3 regions of the Fodinibius alkaliphilus genome follow, and region 3 is predicted to be linked to each of the others. Evidence: riboswitches for the same ligand, from Rfam matches in the RefSeq annotation. Region 3 holds a riboswitch; each other region holds the start of a gene.
The links. Region 3 has a riboswitch for cobalamin ahead of AAFH98_RS01940 (ribonucleotide-diphosphate reductase subunit beta). Riboswitches for the same ligand answer to the same signal wherever they lie in the genome.
Positions count from the first base shown of each region.

Region 1 (8,510 bases), on a different contig from region 3:
ACTAATGATCACCGGGTACTTATTCCCGCCACGCTTCTAATGGGAGCTATCCTGTTGCTGGGGTGTGATATTATTGCTCAGGTCCCTGGATCAACAACTACACTACCGATTAGTGCGGTTACTTCAATGGTGGGTTCCCCAGTTGTGATTTGGGTTATTATACAGCGTAAAAACCTACAGGCCTCTTTTTAATGAGTAATAGTCAGCCTATTATATCGACCCAAGATCTGGATATTGGTTTTCCGGCCAAAGGACGTCGGAAGTTGGCTACGGTTGTAGCATCACGGATAAATGTGGCTATGCAAAGAGGGGAAATTATTTGCCTGTTGGGTCCAAATGGATCGGGCAAATCTACGCTCATAAGAACGCTTTCAGGGTTGCATCGTCCGCTTAATGGGGATGTTATTTTAGAAGGGCACCAGCTAAACCAGTATGCCAATAAACACGTCGCCCGGAAAGTAAGTACCGTATTGACCGACCGTATTACCATTGGAAATATCAGTGTCTACGAGTTGGTGGCTTTTGGAAGATCTCCCTACACCGGTTGGTTTGGATCGCTAAATAAAAAAGATGAAGAAATTGTAGAATGGGCGATTGCATCTGCAGGTATTGAAGAATTTGTCGGTCGCGATGTATTGCATCTAAGTGATGGGGAACGCCAAAAGGTAATGATTGCCCGTGCTTTGGCACAAGATACGCCAGCTGTGCTTTTAGATGAACCTACAGCACACTTGGATCTGCCTAATCGTGTCGAAATTATCCGTTTGCTTCGGAGGTTAGCACATGATACAAATAAAGGTATTCTACTTTCAACGCATGAGTTGGATCTGGCGTTAAAAGCTGCTGATACGTTATGGCTTATCAACAGACAGGGAGAAGTTATTACGGGAACACCTGAAGATCTGGTACTTGAGGGTACTTTTGAATCGGTTTTTGAACGTGATAGTTTTGACTTTGATCGCAGTACGGGATCGTTTCAGTTGCATCAGCCTGCAAAGAAACCGATTTATCTTACGGGGGATACGGTTGGGGTATTTTGGACGCGGCGCGCCTTGGAGCGGGAAGGCTATCAAGTGAAAAAATCGAATGGCACAAAATTGAAGATTAATATTATATCTTCCCAAAATGAATTTCAGTGGGAACTCACAAATGGAAGTTGGGACATTACCTGTAGTTCTATAAAAGAGTTGTTAAATATACTGCGACAAAAATTATCATAAAACGGTTTTTATTTTAAACCGAAAGCCCATACTTTTATAACGCTCTTTGAAATAGTGATCGGTTCCCCATGAAAATGGGGTGAAAAGGGAATTTCGTGCTCCCGAGTATTCGGGAAAATCGGAAGCTGTACCCGCAACTGTGATTCCATTTAAATGTTGTCTCAAATCTTTTATGCCACTATTCCGTCTATTAGGAATGGGAAGGTTAGACAACTGGAAAAGCCAGGAGACCTGCCAATCAATTCTATTTCGAGAAACTTTCGGGAGTTAAAGTTTTAAGAAGATTATAATGACTACTACAAATTCTATGGCTTGCCATAGAGTACTGTATCTTACAGTATTTATGGCTTTTTTTAGCAGTGTATCTTACGCTCAACAAACCTATGTGGCTGATACACTGTCATTTGATGAGATTACGGTCACTGCCACCCGCATTCAACAGCCATTGAACCATCAGCCTACCAGTATTACCTTTATTGATTCTACTCTCATCAGTCTGTTTGAAAACCAGAATATTGGCGAACTGTTAGCGTCTGAGTCTTCTCTTTTTATTAAAAAGAACGGCCCGGGTTCGTTTTCGAATGCTTCGCAGCGAGGACTTTCGTCCGAACAAATTCAGGTGCTTTGGGAGGGTATTCCTATCAACAATGTGATGCTCGGGCAGTCCGATTTATCATTATTATCAGCTGATATGTTTTCAAATATCCAGGTGAGTTCCGGTACACCCAGCACGGCCTTTGGTGGCGGTAGTTTAGCAGGGGCATTGTATCTTTCATCGGATTGGGAAAGCGGTAACAGAGCGTCTTTTCAACAGGGGATTGGCTCATATGGACAGTGGCAGACGTCGATGAAGGGACAATACCAATCCAAGGGGTGGAATTTTTCGGTTCGTAGTCGGGTAGATCACGCCGAAAATGATTATCAGTATTACAATCGAGCCTATAATCGGGAGGAACGGCGTGATCATAATAGGAGTGAGCAAGAGCAGGTTATGGCGACTGTGGCTCATGAATCGGAATACGACTCTTGGGAATCCACGATTTGGTTTGCAGACAGCGACAATCAAATTCCCGGTACTATTCTAAACAATACCCAGGCTCGGCAGGAAGATCGTTCACTGCGCTGGTTAAGTACCTATCAGCGGGAGTGGGGAGAGACCGATATTACAGTGAAAAATTATGTTGACAGAGTAGAGCTCAATTATTTTGATTCCGATATAAATACTGAAAGCTATAGTTCGTATCGGCGATGGATGGTTAGTGCCGATGGCTCTACTCCGTTTAATGAATCTATTTTGTTGAAGGGAGAACTAAGCGGTTCGCTGACCGGTAGTGAGAGTACTAATTATGATGAGGACCATAGTCGCCGTCAGGTAAGTGTGCTTTTCAATCCGGAAGTGGTTCTTTTCAAGGATCGTTTTCGCATCTATCCTGCTCTGCGTGTTGATGCATATAATGATTTTGGAACCGTACTGAGCCCCTCGCTTGGATTAAATTACGAGGTTCTAAACAATAAACTATTTCTGAGGGGGCAACTAAGCAAAGATTTTAATCCCCCAACATTTAATGCTCTTTATTGGGGTAGTGGAGGGAATGCAGACTTGGATGCCGAGCGAAGTAACAGTGGAGAAGCCGGCGTAGTATGGACTCCTTATAGGGCTACTTTTTCGTCGTTAGAAGTAACCGGCTTTTATAGTCAGATAGATCATGGTATCCGATGGTATCCGGATAATAATGGACGATACTCCCCGCTGAACATTGATCAAATTACTACCCAGGGCATTGAAGGGAAATTGGAAAACAGTATTCATTTTGGACCAGGCATCCAGCTTCAGTTGCGGCAATCTATCAGCTTAACAAACACAGAGATAACAGAGCCGCGTTTTTCGGGTGATAACGCCGTTGGACATCAGATGCGATACGTGCCCAAATGGAAATATAATGCTTCTCTGCGTTTACAAAGAAATAAGTTGAGCGGCTTGCTGCAATACCGTTGGATGGGTCGCCGATATACTACTGATACCGAAGAGCTGAGTGCCTCACTTGATCCATACCAGGTAGTGGATGCTACTCTCCAGTTTCAACAAGAATTTTTTGGATTACTAATAGAGGCCCGCTCCAGTGTAAAAAATATTTTTGACCAGGATTATGAAGTCGTACAGTGGTATCCAATGCCACAGCGAAATTTTACTTTTTCACTCACAGCAACATATCAATTCTAATTAACTCGTATGTTTAAACGTTATCTACTTTATTTATTTGCAATTACAATTTTCACCGTATCCTGCGGTGATGACAACAGTACATCTCCCGAACCAGATCCACTGGAAACCACCTCGGTGTATGTGACCAACGAGGGGAATTTTAGTGATGGCAACGGTTCAGTTACCAGTTACGATCCTGCTGATAAAAGTAGCCTTAAAAATGCATTTGAAGATGCCAACAACCGTCCGCTTGCAGGTATCATTCAATCTGCCCATGTAGATGGTGATCGTATGTATTTGGTCATAAATTCGGCCAATAAAATTGAGGTCGTTGACAAAGAAAGTATGGAAAGCCTTGGCACCATTGAAATGTCGGTTTCTCCAACGGCCATTGAAGTTATTGATGATGAAACTGCTTTTGCTACTACGCTTGACTATCAAGCTGATATTGACAGTATTTCTGTTCTTGATTTGTCATCCATGGAAGAGACTGGCCAGCGTATAGGTGTGGGTAACTCTCCGCGTGACATTGTTCGTGTTGGTGATCAGATCTATGTTACCAACAATGGTTCCGGTTATGGAAATACGATTTCGATCATTGATGCAGAATCCAATTCGGTAGAACAGACCATCGAAGTGGGAACTGGTCCCAGCCAGATGGTTGTTGACAATGAAGACCGCATTTGGATAGTCTGTAATGGACGGGTTTCCTATGATGAATCTACTGAAGATGTCCCTGGCAGTATTTACCTTTTGGATGGACAAACCGGGCAAATCCTAAACTTTATAGAATCGGATGATATCGTTGCTTCATCGGGATATAAATACCGGTTAGCACTTAACATTGAAGATGCGCGGGGATATTTGCTCAATAATGGCATTTCAATGATTGACATGAACGATGTTACTCTTTCGGATGATAAATTGATTGATCGAGCATTTAATGCCATTGGTTATTTGGGTCCTGAACAGCGCATTTATGTTGGGCAGAGTAATGGATATAGCCAGCCGGGCCAAGCATTGCTTTATGATTTAGAAGGAGCAGCTGTAGATTCGTTTGCAGCAGGTATAGCGCCCAATGGATTTCATTTTGTCAACGAAAATTAAGGAGAGTTCAATTTTAATTTAAGATTGGATTTTAAATTATATCAGACACAGTGCTCTTTATCATCAAAAGAGTACTGTGTTTTTTTATTTTGTCTATTGGTTTGAGTATTTGGCCAAGTCTTGATTTCTCTTCGTTGTAACTGCTTATCAAGGTAAATTTAAAGTTATCCACAACCCGTTTTAAAATACGGCTGGATTTTTCGAAAAAATATTCTCCCAACCCGTTTTCAATGTGGATAACTCTGGCTTTTTGTGGAAAAGTTTTTGCCTTTTTGACTTGCTCCAAAGTACCAGTCCATTATATTTAATTGATGGAATAAAGAGACATCATTACTGCTTTTCAGTACCTACCAAATTGATATAATTTTTTAAATAAACCGGAGTTAGCTATATGAAATTTTCACGTTTTTATACACAAGAGAAGTGGGACAGCCCATACGGAGATATGAACTTTGTCAGTCGAAAGTCGGAAATTAAAAATCCCGATGGTTCGATTGTTTTTAAGATGGACGAGCTAATTGTACCTGAAAGTTGGTCGCAGGTATCAACCGATGTAATTGCTCAAAAGTATTTCCGTAAAGCCGGTGTGCCTCAGATTACGAAAAAGGTAAAAGAAAAAGGGGTGCCGGAATGGCTTCAGCGTTCAGAGGCTGACGAAAAAGCCATGAAAAAAGAAGGTATTGACGAGGATGATTTTTATGGCGGAGAGTACGACAGTCGCCAGGTATTCCATCGTCTGGCAGGTTGTTGGACGTATTGGGGTTGGAAACACGATTATTTCGATTCTGAAGAGGCTGCAAAAGTATTTTATGATGAGCTCCGTTATATGCTTGCCAATCAGATGGCTGCACCTAATAGTCCCCAGTGGTTTAATACCGGTTTACATTGGGCCTATGGAATTAACGGACCATCCCAAGGACACTATTATGTTGATGGCAAAACAGGCGAATTGACCAAGTCCGAAGATGCGTATTCGCATCCACAGCCGCATGCTTGCTTTATCCAGAGTATTGATGACAACCTCGTAAACGAGGGCGGTATTATGGATTTGTGGGTTCGTGAAGCACGCCTCTTTAAATATGGATCCGGCACGGGTAGTAACTTTTCGAAGGTCCGCGGTGAAGGTGAGCCATTGAGTGGTGGCGGACGTTCTTCCGGATTGATGAGTTTCCTCAAAATTGGTGATAAAGCCGCCGGCGCTATTAAGTCTGGTGGTACCACACGACGTGCTGCCAAGATGGTTACGCTTGATCTGGACCATCCTGATATTGAGGAGTATATCAATTGGAAGGTGAAAGAGGAGCGAAAAGTCGCTTCTATGGTTACCGGATCGAAGGTACTGGAGAAACATCTCAAGAAAATTATTAAGTTGTGTAACAAGCCGGTTGAGATTGATGGCCGTACTTTCAACGGTGCCGTCAGTCGTGATCCTGTTAAGAACAAAGAGCTTGGCCGAGCAATAAAAGAAGCCAAGCAAGATCAGGTTCCACTCAACTATATAGAGCGTGTGGTTCAGCTGGCAGAGCAAGGGTTTACTGATCTGGAATTTGAAACCTATGATACGGATTGGGATTCTGAGGCCTATCGTACGGTAAGTGGACAAAATTCGAATAACTCTGTTCGTATCCCCAATAAGTTTATGAAGGCCGTAAAAGAAGACGGCGAATGGGATCTGTACTGGAGAACAGAAAAGCGGAAAGCGGCCGAGGAAGGACGTGAGCCCAAGCCGTGCAAGTCGATGCCAGCCCGTGAACTTTGGGATGATATTGCTAATGCCGCATGGGCTTGCGCCGATCCGGGAGCACAGTATCACGATACAATTAATGAGTGGCATACATGTCCCAACGACGGACCGATTAACGGTAGTAATCCGTGCTCAGAGTATATGTTCTTAGATAATACAGCCTGCAATCTTGCGTCACTCAACTTGATGAAGTATTTCAAGACGGATGAGTGCCAGGAATTTGATGTGGAATCGCTACGAAATGCGTCGCGAATTTGGACGGTGGTGCTGGAAATATCAGTATTGATGGCTCAGTTCCCATCCAAAGAAATTGCCGACCTTTCCTACAAGTACCGTACGCTTGGACTTGGCTTTGCCAACCTGGGTGCTGCACTGATGGTACAGGGCGTTCCGTATGACAGCGATGAGGGATGTGCTATTGCCGGTGGATTGATGAGTATTATCCACATGAATGCGTACAAGACCAGTGCCGAGATGGCTGAGGATCTTGGAACGTTTGAGCGGTTTGAGGCAAATAAAGAGCCGATGCTGAAAGTAGTCCGTAACCACAAACGTGCGGCCTATAATGCAGATCCCGAAGAGTATGAAGATCTCACCGTGAAGCCGATGGGCATTGATGCCAATGAATGTCCCGATAACTTGTTGAAGGCGGCGCGAAAAGATTCTGATGAAGCCGTAAAGATGGGTGAGAAGCATGGCTATCGTAATGCGCAGGTTACGGTGATTGCACCAACCGGTACCATTGGTTTGGTGATGGATTGTGATACCACGGGAATTGAACCAGATTTTGCTCTGGTGAAGTTTAAGAAACTTGCTGGCGGTGGACACTTTAAGATTATTAACCAATGTGTGCCCAAAGCGCTGCAAAATCTTGGATATAGTCCCAAGGAACGTGAGGAAATTATTAATTACGCTAAAGGACATGGTTCGTTGGACGGCTGCCCACATATCAACGAGGAAAGTCTCCGCGAAAAAGGTTTTGGTGACAAACAGCTTGAAGCCATTGAAGAAGCGCTGCCAAGTAGTTTTGAAGTCAAGTTTGCCTTCAACCAGTGGACCCTTGGCGAAGATTTCTGCAAGGAAGTACTCGACATTTCTGATGAACAGTTGGGTAATCCACAGTTTGATGTCCTTAAGCATCTTGGGTTTTCCAAAGAGGAGATACAGGAGGCTAATGATTACGTATGTGGTACGATGACAGTAGAGGGTGCTCCGCACCTAAAAGACGAGCATTTGCCAGTATTTGACTGTGCAAATCGTTGTGGACGTATTGGTACGCGCTACATTAAGCCAAAGGGACATATTCGGATGATGGCAGCCGCGCAACCGTTCGTATCGGGTGCCATTTCTAAGACTATTAACTTGCCTAATGAGGCAACAGTTGAGGACTTTAAGGATGCTTATATGGATTCCTGGGAGCTGATGCTGAAGGCGAATGCGTTGTATCGTGATGGCTCTAAGTTGAGTCAACCATTGAATAGCCTGAGTGATGTGTTTGAAGATCTGGATGAAGAAGATCTGGACGAGGAAACGAAGGCACAGCAAGACAAAGTTGTGGAAACGGCTGAGCGTATTGTCCACAAATACGTAGCTGATCGCAAACGCCTTCCAAGTCGTCGAAACGGTTATACTCAAAAGGTGAAGATTGGCGGACAGAGTGTATACTTGCGAACAGGTGAATACGAAAACGGCCAACTTGGTGAAATCTTCTTGGATATGCACCGTGAAGGAGCTGCGTTCCGTAGCCTCACGAACTGTTTTGCCATTGCAATTTCACTTGGCTTGCAGCACGGTGTACCGCTCGAAGAGTTCGTTGATGCCTTTACATTTACCAAGTTTGAGCCCAGTGGAACCGTTAGCGGAAGTCCGCATGTGAAAATGACGACTTCGGTGATTGATTATATTTTCCGTGAGCTTGCTGTTACGTATCTCGGTCGAGATGATTTGGCGCATGTTCCTGCAGAGGATATCATGTCGCGCAAAATGCGACCATCCGAAGAAGAAAAACAGCGTTCTGATCGTTCAAAGAATCCGGCAAATAAGCCGGATGATAGTGCTGATCAACCTGAAACAGTAGTTGAATCGCAACCGACGAAACAGGCACAAGCTGCAGCTGATGATGACAGCTACCAGAGTGACTACGAAAAGGCCAAGGAACTGGGTTATACTGGTGATTCTTGCCCTGAGTGCGGTAGTATGACAATGGTCCGTAATGGAACCTGTCAGAAGTGTATTA
Region 1 is NZ_JBCFYD010000002.1:1,282,182-1,290,691, reverse strand. It holds gene AAFH98_RS12975 (iron ABC transporter permease) at 1-192, shown strand, start outside; gene AAFH98_RS12970 (ABC transporter ATP-binding protein) at 192-1,220, shown strand; cobalamin riboswitch at 1,263-1,473, shown strand; gene AAFH98_RS12965 (TonB-dependent receptor plug domain-containing protein) at 1,510-3,441, shown strand; gene AAFH98_RS12960 (YncE family protein) at 3,451-4,530, shown strand; gene AAFH98_RS12955 (hypothetical protein) at 4,562-4,816, opposite strand; gene AAFH98_RS12950 (vitamin B12-dependent ribonucleotide reductase) at 4,922-8,510, shown strand, end outside.
Region 1: another riboswitch for cobalamin. It lies ahead of AAFH98_RS12965 (TonB-dependent receptor plug domain-containing protein); the one in region 3 lies ahead of AAFH98_RS01940 (ribonucleotide-diphosphate reductase subunit beta).

Region 2 (8,510 bases), on a different contig from region 3:
TGGTGATCGTTCCTCCTGCCAACATCACAATCGCTACCCCTAAGCTTGCTCCAGCCGTAATGCCTAAGACCGAGGGACCAGCCAGCGGGTTGCGAAAAAGCGTCTGCATCAACAGCCCCCCAACCGAAAGCGCGCAACCGGCAAAAATTGCAGTTACAGCCCGGGGAATGCGAATATTTATAATAATTTTTTGCCAGGCATCAGCTGTAGACTCTCCTCCCAACAAAATATGCACTATATCTTTTACCGGAATATCAACCGATCCCAAAGCGAGGTTGACGAGAAATAATCCCGTCAAAGCCACCAATAATAGCACAAAATAAAGTGGCTTAATCCCCGTCTTATGCTGTGGCGTTATATCAGCGGTACGGTTCATCAATCAATTTTTTGATAGTAATGAAGCTTGTGGTCGGGCAATAATTGTGGATGAAAAATCTTGATCAAATCGGCCAACACAATTTCCGGATGCACGACGCCCGACTCCCAAAAATCATTGCCACCCGACAGACTCATTCTCCTGTTATTATTATAAATTTCTCCCGTTTTAAACGCTTTAAAATCCTTGAAGCGAGAATCCTTTGCCAGAACATCTTCTTTCGATTCTGCTGCCCCGGGATGGATCCAGATATCGGCTTCTAACCCAATTTCATAAACTACCTCAAAACTCTTTCGCAACCCTCCCGTTTCATCCGAGTCGTACCATGGGTAATCAGCTCCTGCATCCCGTAAAAACTGCGCCGTAAAACTCTGTCCCCCCGAAACAAACCAAGCCCCTTTATATGGCATATTGTTGATTACCATCGGCTTTTCCCCAACGCCATCAACCTTTGATTGAAGGCGATTATATTTATCAGCAACCGCATTAAATTTTTTATTCGTCAGCGTCTCTTTATTCAACAAGGCCGCCAATACTTTCACCCACTCAGCCTTACCCAGTGGGGTCGTTTCCAACCACTCAGAGTTTACCATCACATTGATATCTGAATCCATCAGCATCCGAATATTATCAAAATCAGAAGACTGTCCACCCGATACCATAAGCAAATCGGGCCCCATAGCCAGCACCGCCTCTTTGTTGAGTTCCCCCTGCGGCAAACTGGCAATATCGCCAGACCCGATCCCCTTCCGAATATCTTCATTATAAACATAGTCTGCCCCAGCCATTCCCGTAATCACATCAACAGCATCAAGCATTTCAACCAAGGCAATATGTGTTGTAGACGTTGCCAACAAGCTTTTTATGGGGATGGGTATTTCAGTCGTATTTTCAACCTCAACCTCATCAACGATCTCTCGTGGCACCAACGAGTAACGAAGCGTATCCACTCGGTCCTGAAACGGTTTTAAAATTTCCAGCAGCTTATGATCATCCTGATAGGTAATGCGAAATCCTTCTGCATAATCGGCATGCACCGAATCAGAAAACTGGACTGAAAGGTCTTTGGCATCAGATTGAGAATCAGCATCTTTATTATGATTCGATTGACAGCCTCCCAAAAATGAAAACAGCACGAACCATCCCAATAAAAATGCCGCTGCACAGAGATAAAAAAATCGTTTATTAATCATGGATTGAGCTTTTCTCCCGAAAGCTTTTCCCGTCATCAATACCGGCAGGTCTTCTGGCTTACTCCACTTTTGGCAACCTTCCCGTTCCGTCCGAAAGCCTTCCGGGCGGAACAGTGGTTTTGAAGGGTCAAAAGCTGTTGGAGCTTACAGCAGCGGGGACTGCTCCGGATTTTTCTCCCGAATGAGCAGGAAAAGCACCGGATTCCCGTTTTAACTGCACCATCATGAATGATGCAGACCTGATATTGAATCAGTAAGTAAAATTTTTGCGATGTCTGATAATAACGGTATTAGCAATCAGAAGCCAATTTTGAAATTCCTGAAATTACGCCTCAAATATTTAAAGCATGTAATATCGCTATTATTTTTGCGTGACTCTGCTATTTTAAGATTTAACCACTCACAAATTATGTTGTCATGATTAAACGCTATCGTACGCTTCTTTTCGGATTGTCTTTGGGATTTATACTGGCCTTTACCGCTATTCATATCCTGGATAGTGAAATCACCTCGCAAGTCGTTGAAGAAGCTTCCAAACTCATCGGCATTGAGTTTACTCAAGCAGAAAAAGATTCGATGATCACTGAATTACAAAATTATCGAAATTCTTACCAAAACATCAGGGATCTCAAATTAGATAACAGTGTCCCTCCTGCCCTGAACTTCAATCCCGTACCTTCGGATAAAACTTTTGACAAAACACAACAACCCAATGACTGGGATATTCCAGCGGATATTGATCTTCCCAAAACAAAATCCGATTTGGCTTTTTATTCCATACCAGAGTTAGCTTCTCTTATCCAGCAGCAAAAAATTACTTCTGTAGAACTGACGAAGTTTTTTCTGGAACGAATTGAACAATACGATGATACCCTTGAAGCTGTTGTAACGGTTACCGAAGAACTCGCGTTACAGCAGGCACAAAAAATGGATCAGGAGATCACAAACGGCAATTATCGCGGCCCGCTGCATGGTATTCCGTATGGACTGAAGGATCTTTTTGCCGTTAAGGAGTACAAGACAACATGGGGCGCGGCTCCCTATAAAGATCAAGTGCGAAATGAAACGGCCACTGTAGCAAAAAAACTGGAAGAAGCCGGAGCCATACTCATTGCCAAAACTACGCTCGGGGCACTGGCCTATGGGGATGTCTGGTTTGGCGGCACAACAAAAAATCCGTGGAATTTAGAACAGGGTTCAAGCGGTTCGTCAGCAGGATCAGCGGCGGGGACCTCAGCCGGCCTGTTTCCCTTTGCAATCGGTACCGAAACCTGGGGATCTATTATCTCCCCATCTAACAGAACCGGAACTACGGGACTCCGCCCTACTTTCGGTCGCGTGAGCCGACACGGGGCTATGGCGTTAAGTTGGAGCATGGATAAAGTCGGCCCTATTACCCGCTCGGTTGAAGATGCCGCGATCGTCTTTGATGCCATTCGTGGTCCCGATGGCAAGGACCAAACAGTATATAACCTTCCGTTTAACTATCAGCCAGATACTGACCTCAGTTCGCTTAAAATTGGTTACCTGGAATCAGCATTTCACAGCGATTATGAGAACCGAAGTCGCGATAGTCTTACCTTGGCAAAACTTAAAGAATTAGGAGCAGAACTCACTCCTGTTGAATTGCCCGACTACCCTGTTGGTGATCTCAGCTTTATTCTAACGGCCGAGGGCGCCACTGCTTTTGACCAACTTACACTCTCTGACCGTGATGATGAAATGCGCCGGCAAGGAAAATCTGCCTGGCCAAATCTATTCCGATCAGCCCGGTTTATACCAGCCGTGGAATACATTCAGGCCAACAGAGCCCGCCAAGTACTTATCCAAAAAATGGATTCGGTGATGCAGGAAGTCGATCTGTATGTATCCCCTACGTACGGCGGAAATAATCTACTGCTTACCAACCTTACGGGACATCCCTCTGTGATCGTTCCGAATGGTTTTACGGGTGAAGGTCAACCTACGAGCATCACATTTATTGGTGATCTTTTTGACGAGGGAACCCTATTGGGAATTTCCCAGCAATATCAGCAGTCTACAGATTTTCATACAAAGCATCCCGAATATTTTAATAACTAATTATATTTTTTTTGATCAATTTTCAGGCTGTATGATTTCAATCATGCAGCCTTATTTTATTCCTTACTAACGTATAATTAGCATTTTCAGGCTTCTATCCTGCAATCAAGTTGTCGGTCCAATCTCCCTCCTATAAAAAACATCGTAACATTTTTGAGATTCAAAACGTAGTGGAAAAACAAATAGTTCTCAAAAATAATAACGGTTCAAAAAGTGATTATTGATATGAAATCTTTTACAGGTTGGGTTGTTTTAGGTTTAGCATTTAGCCTCACCATTTTTACGGTTTCTTGTGGTTCTGAGTCACAATCAAAAAATGTTTCTGACAAAGATTCTACTGCTGCTATTCCGGTAGAAGTTGCTAAAGCCTCAAACGGGGATATTTCTGCTTACTATTCAAGTACAGCAACCCTGGAAGCACAAGATGAAGCCATGGTGGTATCCAAAGTTCGAGGCATTGTAAAGAAACTTCACGTTGAGGAAGGCGACTTTGTGGATACCAATGAGATATTAGCCGAGTTGGAAGATGAGCAGCTGGAACTGGAAGCACAACGGGCGAAAGCTACTATGGATAGATTGTTAAATGAACTGAATAGGAAGGAAGAACTATTTAACAAGAATTTAATTAGTGCCCAAGAATTTGAAAATGCAAAATATGAGTATGAAGCACAGAAATCGGAATATGAGCTGGCACAGCTAAAAATAAAGAATTCAAAAATTCGTGCTCCCATCAGTGGGGTTATTTCTGATCGACTTATTAAAGCCGGTAACATGATTAATACGGATCAGGAGGTGTTCGAAATCACAGACTTCGATCCTATTCTTGCCATCCTTAAAGTACCTGAACACGAAATGTCCAAAATCAAGAAGGGTCAACAAGCATTAATCCAGGTAGACGCCATCAAAAACAAAACGTTTGAAGGGCAAGTACTTCGAGTAAGTCCCGTTGTCGATCCCCAAACAGGAACATTTGAGGTAACAGTTTCTGTAAAAGATGAAACCAAACAACTCAAACCCGGGATGTTTGGTCGCGTTCAAATCGTCTATGATACTCGTCAGAATGCTTTGACTATTCCAAAGAATGCTGTGATCAGTGAAGATGGAATAAATAGTGTGTACGTCATCAAGAATAATCTTGCTTATCGAAAAAATATTCGAACTGGCTACGCAAATGGTAATAATATTGAAATAATCGAAGGGCTGGCTCCGTCTGATACGGTGGTCACCATTGGTCAAAGCAGCCTGCAAGACAGTGCAATGGTTGAAATCATATCCTTATAACACATAAGCATATTTTATCTAACGGGGATCTACTATGAAATTAATTGACTTCTCCATTCGCCGAAAGGTAACCATCGCCATGTTTACGATTGGCATCATTCTCTTTGGGATGGTTTCACTGAGTCGACTAAACATCAATTTACTGCCAGAGCTCAGCTATCCAACCCTAACCGTGCGTACGGATTTTGAGGGCGCTGCTCCCGCTGAGGTTGAAAACCTGGTAAGCAAACCCATTGAAGAAGCGTTGGGAGTGGTTAAGAATGTACAGGAGGTTCGCTCTATCTCTCGTTCTGGTCAATCGGATGTTACCTTAGAATTTGCCTGGGGTACCGACATGGATTTTGCCAGTATTGATGTGCGCGAAAAGTTAGATGCCCTGCAGCTACCCCTTGAAGTAGGCCGGCCCGTAATCCTACGTTTCGATCCCAGCCTCGACCCTATTATGCGATACGCTTTTTATCTCAAGGATGATAGGCAACAATCATCGGATGTCGACTTTGCCAGCTTACAAGATGAACAAGATATTAGCCAAGTTAATACGTTGAAAAAGCTGCGTAGATATGCCGATGAGCAACTGAAAAAAGATTTACAATCGGCATTGGGGGTAGCTTCAATTAAGATTAGCGGCGGGCTGGAGGAAGAAATCCAGGTTAATATTAATCAGGATCGGTTATCACATCTTGGTGTTCCCATTGAACGTATTAACCAAGTATTGGGAGCCGAAAATGTAAATCTCTCGGGCGGACGTCTCGAAGAAGGTTCACAACAATACCTGGTTCGGACACTCAATCAGTTTAAATCAGTTGATGATATCCGAAATGTGGTAGTAAGCAGCCAAGGTGGGAACCCTGTATACTTAAAAGATTTGGCGGAAATCACGCAGGGATATAAAGAGCGAGAAGCCATCACACGCCTAAATGGTCAAGAGGCCGTAGAAATAGCGATCTACAAAGAAGGTGATGCCAACACGGTAAATGTAGCGAACAACGTTGAGGCACAGATGAACAACTTATCGGAGCGTTTGCCTGAAGGCATGGCTATGCAAAAAGTATTTGATCAGTCAACTTTTATTTCTTCTGCGGTTGATGAAGTGGTAGATGCGGGTATTATCGGAGGTATATTAGCAATTATCATCCTCTTCTTGTTTTTGCGCAATTTGTGGGCTACGGTTATTATTTCACTGTCAATTCCGGTCTCCGTTATTGCCACCTTTAATTTGATGTATGGTAATGATATCACCCTCAATATTATGTCACTGGGGGGTATTGCACTGGGCATTGGACTGCTGGTGGATAACTCCATTGTAGTGCTTGAAAATATTGCTCGGCACCGTGAAATGGGGAAAAATCCTCTTAAAGCTGCCAGTGATGGAGCGGGAGAAGTAGGTATGGCCGTGGTTGCTTCAACTCTTACGACCATTGCCGTATTCTTTCCCCTCGTTTTTGTACATGGCATTGCCGGACAGCTTTTCCGCGATCAGGCATTGACAGTTACCTTTTCCCTGCTGGCCTCCCTCGTTGTGGCTATCACATTGATTCCTATGCTTTCCTCGTTGGCAGGACGAGAAAAATCAAAAGTAGAAAAACCGAAACTTAAAGAACCTAAAACCAAAGTAGGTAAATGGATGAGGGCAGCCCGCTTATTCATTTTTGAAACAGCCCCCAGCTATATCATTAGCATTGGTTCGAAAGTAACTTCCGGTATTGGCAAAGGCATTATGTTTGTTCTTAATCCCGTATTGAATGGATTCGAGAACTGGTTTTCAACCCTTGAAGACAAATATCCCAATGCCCTTCGCTGGTCGCTTCGCCACCGTTTTGCTGTAATCTCATTCGCCTTCTTAAGTCTGCTGGGATCGCTGATGCTTGTACCTCAATTGGGAATGGAACTTATCCCCTCCCTGTCTCAAGGTGAATTCAATGTGGAATTTAATTTGCCTCCGGGAACACCCATTGAGCAAACTGATAAAGCGATGCAGTATGTTCAACAAGCTGCTAACGATGTGAACCAAATTAACACAACCTTTGCCGTTGCGGGTACCGGTAACCAGATGGATGCTAACCCCAATCAAGGAGGTGAAAACTGGGGTGAACTCAACGTTTCGTTGGTATCGGGCGCCGATCGGGCACTTGAGGAACAAACGATGAATGAATTGCGCACAGATTTACAGCGCATTCCGGGTTTACAATATAAATTTTCCCGCCCGGCACTGTTTACGTTTAAAACACCTATCGAGGTGGAAGTTGCTGGGTATGATCTCGAAAACTTGAAAAAAGTGAGCGATGAGGTTCTCCAAAAGATGTCGTCCAATGATCGTTTTGCCGATGTAAAATCTACCATGGAACAAGGCAATCCCGAAATCCAAATTACATTTGATCGTCCCAAGGCGGCTTCTCTTGGGTTACAAGTCCATGAGGTAGCTGATTTGATTGTCAATAAAGTTCGTGGAGATGTAGCGACGCGCTATTCGTGGAGAGACCAAAAGATTGATGTATTGGTACGTTCTCAGGAGCAAGATCGCTCGTCGGTCGAGGATATCCAGAATATTATCATTAACCCCAACAGTGAAGCACCTATTCCGTTATCCAGTATTGCTAACATCGAAGTGGCTACTGGCCCGAGTGAAATACGTCGCGTTGCCCAACAACGCGTTGCTATTGTGTCAGCTAATCTAAATTATGGTGATTTGGCCACAGCCGCTGAAGAGATTGAACAACTTATTAGCCAAACAGCTATCCCGACTGGCACTCAAGCACAAATTACTGGCCAAAATGAGGAGATGGCGGATTCTTTCCAATCACTCCTATTCGCCCTGTCACTGGCCGTCTTTTTGGTCTACTTGGTGATGGCCTCACAGTTTGAATCGCTGCTCCACCCATTCATCATCTTATTTACCATCCCACTGGCCTTGGTAGGTGCCATACTTGGCTTATGGATTACGGGTTCAACCATTAGCGTTGTAGTATTTATTGGGTTAATTCTCCTGGCTGGTATTGTGGTGAATAATGCCATCGTGCTCATCGACCTTATCAACCAGTATCGTGAGCGTGGAATGAGCAAGATTAAAGCGATATTAGAAGGTGGAAAATCGCGTTTGCGCCCCATCGTTATGACAACGCTTACCACAGCACTCGGCCTGTTGCCACTTGCTATAGGATTTGGTGACGGAGCCGAATTGCGGGCTCCAATGGCTATCACTGTAATTGCCGGACTTATTGTCTCAACCCTGCTCACTTTGATCGTAATACCGACAATGTATGCCATCATGGACCGCAAGGTGTACAAACGGAAACCGGCACTTGATCAATCTAACAGTTAAAACGGAGGGCCTACAGCTATGAAATTTACAGATCTTTCGTTACGCCGACCGGTTACCACGATAATGGTATTTATAAGTTTTGTAATAATCGGCACTATCGCCAGTAGAATGGTACCACTGGAGTATTTTCCAGACATCTCATTCCCGGGCGCCTACGTTACCCTACCTTATCAAAATTCTACTCCCGAAGAAGTAGAACGAAATATCACGCGTCCCGTAGAAGAGGCTATTGCCACTATTAGTGGTATCGAACGTATCA
Region 2 is NZ_JBCFYD010000002.1:1,291,198-1,299,707, forward strand. It holds gene AAFH98_RS12975 (iron ABC transporter permease) at 1-376, opposite strand, end outside; gene AAFH98_RS12980 (ABC transporter substrate-binding protein) at 376-1,569, opposite strand; cobalamin riboswitch at 1,596-1,828, opposite strand; gene AAFH98_RS12985 (amidase) at 1,987-3,651, shown strand; gene AAFH98_RS12990 (efflux RND transporter periplasmic adaptor subunit) at 3,877-4,932, shown strand; gene AAFH98_RS12995 (efflux RND transporter permease subunit) at 4,967-8,251, shown strand; gene AAFH98_RS13000 (efflux RND transporter permease subunit) at 8,270-8,510, shown strand, end outside.
Region 2: another riboswitch for cobalamin. It lies ahead of AAFH98_RS12980 (ABC transporter substrate-binding protein); the one in region 3 lies ahead of AAFH98_RS01940 (ribonucleotide-diphosphate reductase subunit beta).

Region 3 (8,510 bases):
TTATTTCAAAAGTCCCTCCCACACTACACACCCCGCTAATGTCGGGGGCCAATGCTATCTCAGGTATTACCATTTTGGGTGCCCTCGTGGTAGCAGGTCAGGTTGACCACCAAATTGCCCAGCATATCGGGTTTACAGCCATTGTTTTTGCAACCATCAACGTAGTTGGTGGATTTATGGTGACCGATCGTATGCTCGAAATGTTCAAGAAAAAAGATACCACCAATGAGTGATTTTCTACCGCCATCAATACAAGCTATTCTCCCAGACGTTATCCAGCTTATTTACCTTGTAGCCACCGGCATTTTTATTGTAGGGATAAAGCGACTCGGTTCTCCCGCCACGGCCCGATCAGGGAATCAACTTGCTGCACTGGGTATGTTTATCGGTATTATTGTCACGCTCTTTGATCAGCAAATTCTCTCGTTCGACTATATTATTGCTGGTATTCTGGTGGGTGCTACAATTGGTGTTACCGCGGCTAAAAAAGTAGAAATGACTGCCATGCCCGAGATGGTAGCTATTTTTAACGGTTTTGGCGGCGGTGCTTCAGCACTGGTAGCATGGGGAGAATTCACTCGCTTCGAAGCTTCTGCTTTTGTCACGCAAGATCTAATAACCATCGGACTTAGTATTCTGATTGGTTCCATCACCTTTACCGGAAGTTTTATTGCATTTGGAAAACTAAAGGGATTTATCAGTGGCAATCCTATCACCTTTCCGGGACACAATATTTTCAATGCATTCTTAACGGTGGGCACTTTGGGATTAGTTGGCTGGCTCACTTTTGATCCCACCAGTCAACTTACATTCTGGCTACTTTTTGGTATTGCCCTGTTACTTGGCATCCTGACAGTAATCCCAATTGGTGGTGCCGATATGCCGGTAGTCATTTCGTTGCTCAACTCCTATTCAGGCATTGCTGCGTCCATGGCTGGATTTGTGATCAATAATAACCTGCTCATTATTAGTGGTGCGCTGGTTGGGGCAGCAGGACTCATCCTCACAAATATCATGTGCAAGGCTATGAATCGTACGCTCGGCAATGTACTTTTTGGTGCCTTTGGGGGCGACGGTGGATCGGGTGGAGGCCCTGCGGATGATACCGACAAAACAGTCCGTGAAACAACTCCTGATGATGTAGCCCTACAATGTGCCTATTCTGATCGCGTGGTGATCGTCCCCGGATATGGATTGGCAGTGGCTCAGGCACAACACGTACTCAAAGAAGTAGCTGACAAACTGGAGAAAAAGGGCGTGGAAGTAAAATATGGCATTCATCCGGTTGCGGGACGTATGCCCGGACACATGAATGTATTGTTAGCCGAAGCCGACGTTCCGTATGATCAACTTTACGACATGGAACAGATCAATCCCGAATTTAAATCGACGGATGTAGTGCTCATTATTGGCGCCAATGACGTGGTAAATCCTGTTGCCAAAACTGAGCCGGGTAGTCCCATTTATGGCATGCCTATTATGAATGTAGATGAGGCCAAACGAACAATTATCTTTAAGCGAAGTCTAAGTCCCGGTTTTGCCGGCATTGACAATCCACTTTTTTATGACGAGAAGAATCAGATGTTTTTTGGGGATGCCAAGGATTCATTACAGGCATTAAGTCAAGCTTTAGCTGATATTTAACATCCCACAGAAATTGGAGTAGGCTTTCGATCATCATCGATAGCAACCATATTAAATTTACCTTTAATTGCTTCCGAACACTTCTCGGAATACATATCCTCGATTACCATGGTGACTATAACCGTTAAGCTGGTATTACCAACATGACTAACTTCGCCCGTGAGTTCCACCAGCTTTCCAGCGGGAATGGATTCGGTAAAATCAATACGTTCGGATGAAACAGTTACCATTTTTTGACGGCTAAAACGCGTAGCCGTAATAAAAGCTGTCTCATCCATCCACTGAAGAGCGGTACCACCAAAAAGAGTATCATAGTGGTTCGTCGTGTTAGGAAAAACGGCTTTCACCATTTGGGTACGAGAACGTTCTTTTCGATCAGATAATGTCATAACAATATACTATGGCGTTTTGACTTAGAAATAAAAAAGAGCGATGTCGTCACTGTTGACGACATCGCTACCGGAGTTGCCAAACCTATTCACAGGCTGGACAAATTCTGCGTAACATCGGATCGGTCGGACATGAATCAGCATCTTGGGCATTGAGCGCCTCTTCGACAACGTCATCCCCAAATTTTTCGCGCGCTTTGGCTTCCAGATCTTCATGATCACTGACTTCTTTATGCCCCTCTTTTTCTGCATGCGACGATGTCCCATTTGAGGATCCACTACCAGAAGCCGCGCCAAACCCTTTACGGGACCCCCGCTTATTGACCTCTTCGGTATATTTCTCCCCTTTTACCACTTTGTCGATAAAGCAGTAGTACGTGGATTTTAGTTTTTTCTCCCATGCATACAGATAAAACTCCTCCATATCATCGCGCATCCGCTCAGCAATATAGAGTGATTTAGAAACAGACTGATCGATAGATTCCTGAAACGCTGCAGCGATATCGATTTGTCGCTCAGGATGAATTTCATAAGCCGTTTTATACAGATCTTTGTTAATCACACCATCCAGCTCCTGAATGGGTTGTACCGAGCCATTATTCACTTTTATTTTCTGAGCCATCTCGTCGCTCCAATACCCTTTTTCTTCGAGATCCTCAATGAGCTGACGATTAATAACAATATGCTTGCCAGAAAGAGTATCTCGTGAATAAAGGTTACTAAAATAGCTGTCGATAGATGAGGTCGTACCCGATATGATAGAGATTGAAGCCGTGGGCGCAATAGCTAACAACACTGCATTGCGTCGCGGTTTGTAATCATAAGGATTACCCGCTTCTTTCATCTCCTTATAGTGTTCAAAAGCACCACGCTCATCAGCCAATTGTTGAGAGGTACGATACGTTATTTTTCGCATAAAAGAACCGATTTTTCGAGCCAGGATAACGGCTTCTTCAGAATCATAAGGAATGCCCAGATCAACCAGAGCTTCGGCAAATCCCATGAGACCAATGCCCAGCGGACGTAAATCCATGGTATTTTTTTCGGCCGGCTGAGAGGGGTAAAAATTCTTATCGAGCACATTATCGAGTCCGCGTGTCATCGTCTCTAACGTATCTTCAAATTTATCCCAATCAATATCGCTTTGATCATCCGTTAGATGCTTCGACAAATTAACCGATGCCAGCGTACACACTGCTGTAGAATCGGAACTGTTGGGAATAGAAATTTCGGTACAGAGATTCGAACTATTGATTACACTATACTTGGGGCACGGATTATGACGATTGTGTTCGTCTTTGAATATCAGCCATGGATGACCCGTTTTGGCTAATTTGAAGAGGTATTTTTTGAAGAAATTTTTGCTATCACGCTTGTCATATTGCTTTAAATCCCCATCCTCGGCCTGCTCAATACGCTTTTCATACTTTTTCTTAAAATCATCACCTACGGCATCCACCAACTCGGGACATTCCCCGGGATCAAAAAAGTACAATGGCTCTCCATCCTTGATGCGACGCATCATTTCGTCGGGCATCCAAAGACTGGTATTCAGCGACGGCGTCCGAAAATACGCGTTTCCCGTAGTTTCGCGCAGGTCCAGGAATCCATCAATATCGAGATGCCACGGTTGCATAGACATCACCTGAGAACTCCTGCGGCGCCCGCCTTGCTGAATAGAATTTACTAATGTATCAAAAATTTTAATGAACGGGATAGCCCCTGACGAGGGTGCATTCAACGATTTAATATTTGAACCCGTTGCCCGAATTCGGGTAACATCCGTACCCACGCCACCGGCATACTTTGCCAAGAAAGCCGTTTCGCGGGCTTTGTCCATAATAGAATCCAGCGAATCGTCAATAACGCTCACATAGCATGATGAATACTGGGAAGTAGTCGTACCAGAGTTAAACAACGTAGGCGTAGAGTGCAAGTATTCCAGTTTTGAAAGTTTATTGTAAACCTTCACAACTTCTTCATTGGAATTCCCAATTCCCATAGCCACCCGCATGAAAAACCATTGCGGCTTCTCTAAAAGTTGGTCATCTCGATCTCGCATCAAGTAACGATCTTTAAGGGTAGTTAGCCCAAAATACCCAAGCAAGCCATCACGGTTAAAATTTAAGCTCTCTGCTAATAGCTCAAAATCAAACTCTTTAAGGTTCTCATCCAGCAAATTTTCTTCAAACCCTTGGGCCAAATAATCCCGAAAATGATCCAATCGCCGGTTGATATCTTTGTCCACTATTTTCAACAGCTGCCGAGTGGCCAGCGTATCGTAAACAGGATGCTTGGGGATAAGCTGCTCAATAGCTTTTAGCACAAGCTGGTCAAGCTCCTCGGTAGTAACCCGTTCGGGAACTTTGAGATCAAGCTCTTTCATGATTTTGAAGACGATTTCGTAATCATCTTCAACCTCCAGTCCCTGGATAATTTCAAAGATGGCGTTAATAATTTTTTGAGTTCGGAAAGGTTCTTCTGTTCCGTCGCGTTTTATAACTGTTCGTTTCATGGCATTGGTAGGTTTATTCGTAATTAGGCTCTATGTCATACTGAACTTGTTTCAGCATCTCTTGCAATGGATCCCGAAACAGGTTCGGGATGACACGGAGAATGACATAACTGTTAATAGTTTGTGTATTCAGTAGATGAGACTTCGAAAAAGTTGATCAGCTTTTTAACGTCTTCTTTCTGCAGAAATCGCAGTGGGTTTTCATTGATATGGAACTCCTGCTGAAAACCAAGCTCTTGCAGCCGGCGGTCGGTTATGTATTTGAGATAACGCTCCATTTCCCCCGATGAAATACCCAGAATTGTCCGGTCCCCGAACTGGTGCTTCACGTATTCAATTTCGAGTGAGGTTCCTTCCAAAATCACATTGCGGATGTCCTGCACATATTCGGTATCCTCAACAATTTCTGGGTTTTCGTCCAGCATAATCAGGATGGCTTCAATACCGTTTTGCAGGTGAAGCGACTCATCGATGAGTACCAGCTCTACCCCTGAGACCACATTTTTCATTTTTGCCATATCTTTGAGTGCAAAGAAATGGGCAAAAGAAGAGTAGAAGAAAATCCCTTCAAGGATAATGTTGTTGAGCAGAATAGCTCGGAGTACCTGCTTTTGCCCTTTGAGGGTTTCAGGATTAATTTTCCCGTGACTAATTTTGTCGATCTCATCGACAATAAGGTTCTGTTTTTTTCGCAGTATGGGATCGTCGAAAGCCACATCGTACATTTTCTCTCTATCCAGCCCGAACGATTGCAGCACAATTTCAAAGAAATCGCTGTGTATATTTTCCATAAAAAGCTGTGTACTGAAACTCATCTTCGCATGCGGATCAGTCAACAGCGGAAAAAAAGAATTGACCAACACATTTTGCACCAGTAGCTCCGACGAACAAAAATAGCCCACCGCTGTATCGAACAATTCTTTTTCATCGTCGGTAAGTGAATGATAGTCGAGGGCATCCTGCTGGATATTCAGCTCCTCGGGGAACCACACCACTTTTTTCTGTTTCTCGTACAGTTCTTTAAAAATGGGATAAGAAGGGTCTTCGCTCAGTTTGATATTATCACGCACCGAAGTACGTCCAATTAATTTTGTAGGCATAAAGGTCTCCGTTTTAGCTTGCAATTATGAGGAGGGATGCTAAAACGTTGATAAGGCAGACATCAAATAGGAACAGTAGTGAAAGTCGGATATTCCATACCTGCCTTTCAACAACGCCCTAACTCCCGAAGGCCTCGTTTACTTGATTTAAAGGCAGGTCTCCTGACTTACCGACCAACTCTTTGCACCTTCCCATCTCGTTTGGGCTGAGACAGTGGTTGCTACAAAGAATATTGCGGATTACAGTTGCGGGAACAGTTCCGGCTTTCCACCGGATTCCCTTTTCATCCCGACAGCTGTCGGGACACCTTCAAATCTATTTTTAAGAAAACAGCTACCGCTCTCATTGTCAATGACTACTTTTCCACAAATAGCCAGGGTTTTCCACAATTGGTATTGAAAACAGCTATTCTATCTCCTCATCCTGAGTATAATGTTGCATGGCCAACCAGAAAAAGATTGTTGCCAGTACCCCGCAAAAGCTGAACACCGTCATCAATGCCTTGGCCGTACCATAATCACCGGTAAAAATTGTATCCATCAACCAACCGGTAAGAGGCGGCCCAATACCAAACCCCACTACACTAATTACAAATAAATACAAGCCACTGGCCAGTGCTCGCATATTCGGCTTTACCAAGTACTGCAAAATTGCTGCTGCAATGCCGTTGTATGATGATGAGATAATATTTGCCAATCCAATCAGGATCAGTGCCACCATCGCGGATTCAGCAAATAACCCAAAATAATAGAACGGCAAACAAGCTAACGCGGCTACTACGCCCGGTACAAATCGATAGGAAGCCTCAAACTTTTGTGCCAGCCAGTCAGCTGCTTTACCTGATGCCATTACGCTAAGTCCCGTTGCCATCATAAACCATCCATATTGCGGAATTAACGATCCAGCCCCATGAATATCAGTCAATACTTTACCCACAAACCCTAATATAGTGTAGCCCGTAAAGGCCATAAAAGAGAAGCCCAGAAAATGGTAGCGTACGGTTTTTTTTCGGATGATGTACCGAACCACATCACCAAATGACTGTTCGGTATCATATCGCTTATTCTTGGGAGATTCGGTAATTCCTCTGGGAAACTCTTTGATCACAACCCAAGCTACAACAGCTATTAATAGTCCGGGCGCTCCCACTGATATCAGCGAAGTGCGCCAGTCATAGGCCTGAGCAATACTCCCCCCCACTAAAAATGAAATTCCAATCCCCAGAAAAATTCCGGCCGCATAAATGGAAAAGACCGTCCCCCGCTGTTCGGGTTTAAAATAATCCGAAAGCAGGGAATAAACCGCTGGACTTAATGCCGACTGGCTGATCCCCACAAAAAAACGGGCAACAATCAAAAACGTAAGCGAGGTAGCAAATCCACTGACAATCGTCATCAGGCTCCACACCACCAATCCAGCAATAATCATGAGCTTACGGGAATAGATATCTGCCAATCGCCCCATTGGGATACCGCACAGCGCATAAATAAACGAAAAAGCTGTTCCGTAGAGAATGCCGACTTGGAAATTACTGAGCGATAGTGCATCCTGAATACTTGGCGCCAGCACAGCAATGATCTGGCGATCCACAAAGCTGGAAATGTAGATAAGTGTTAACAATCCCAGTACCAACCAGGCATAGGGAGAGGAAATGAGTTCTTTGGCTTTCTGTTTTGGTAGCGACATTCCTTAAGTTTTCCTTTATTTAGTGAAGCTAAAGGTAGGGTAATTTAATTGTTGATTTCCACCTTAAATAAGCTGGAATTACACTACCAGCAATCCCATAATACAGTATTCTAAACCGAGGACATCTATCACACATGGCCAAAACCAAGCAGTACGAAGATCTTCCCAAACTCCCCGAGAAAACTGACGAAGAAAAGGCACGAGCCCAAGAAATTTTAGATCAACTTTACAAACATTATCCCAACCCCCATTGCGCGCTTGATCACCGAAATCCATTTGAACTCTTGTGTGCTACTATCCTAAGTGCACAGTGCACCGATGTTCGGGTAAATAAGGTTACGCCGGATCTGTTCGAGGCTTACCCAACGCCCGAAGCCATGGCCGAGGCTCCCATCCAAGAGCTGGAGGAGTTGGTTCGTTCCACCGGATTTTATCGCAACAAAGCCAAAGCCCTCAAGCAATCTTCGCAAACTATTGTAGAAAAACATGATGGAGAGATTCCACAAAATATTGATGACCTGCTCGAATTTTATGGCGTTGCTCGCAAAACAGCTAATGTAGTACTGGGCAATGCATTTAATATCAATGTAGGTGTAGTCGTAGATACCCACGTGCGGCGTTTTTCCAACCGGTATGGACTTACTGAGCACGAAAAAAATACCGACAAAATTGAGCGCGATCTGATGGCACTATTTCCACGTGAGCACTGGACAAACTTATCGCACCTGATGATTCACCACGGACGTAATGCCTGTAAAGCTCGTATTTCTGAGCCGCCCGATCATCCGCTCTGTGAAAATTATGGAATCCATTGTGAATGCCAGGCGATGCGGAAAGAATAATAATCAAAATATCATGCTGAACTTTGCCGTGTTCCGACCTTTCGGGGTTGCAGCATCTCTTGAGATAACTAAAATGGCAGATCCTGAAATAAATTCAGGATGACACGGTATTCCAAAAACTACCTACTCATGAGTGAAGAAAAGCTATTTAGTTCTAAAATTGATCCTATCCCACCGCTACGTCGTGACTTGCAGATTATCCCTGTACAAGACAACGGAACCGCGCTCCTCTACTTTCATGATCAACGGGGATATACCACCCCTGATTTTGCGTTGAAGCGCGAAGCCCAACAACTTCTTTCACTGTTCGATGGTCAGAAAAGTATTAACGAC
Region 3 is NZ_JBCFYD010000001.1:442,342-450,851, forward strand. It holds gene AAFH98_RS01920 (NAD(P) transhydrogenase subunit alpha part 2) at 1-233, shown strand, start outside; gene AAFH98_RS01925 (NAD(P)(+) transhydrogenase (Re/Si-specific) subunit beta) at 226-1,644, shown strand; gene AAFH98_RS01930 (acyl-CoA thioesterase) at 1,641-2,033, opposite strand; gene AAFH98_RS01935 (ribonucleoside-diphosphate reductase subunit alpha) at 2,119-4,548, opposite strand; gene AAFH98_RS01940 (ribonucleotide-diphosphate reductase subunit beta) at 4,662-5,648, opposite strand; cobalamin riboswitch at 5,784-5,975, opposite strand; gene AAFH98_RS01945 (spinster family MFS transporter) at 6,055-7,335, opposite strand; gene nth (endonuclease III) at 7,470-8,177, shown strand; gene amrB (AmmeMemoRadiSam system protein B) at 8,307-8,510, shown strand, end outside.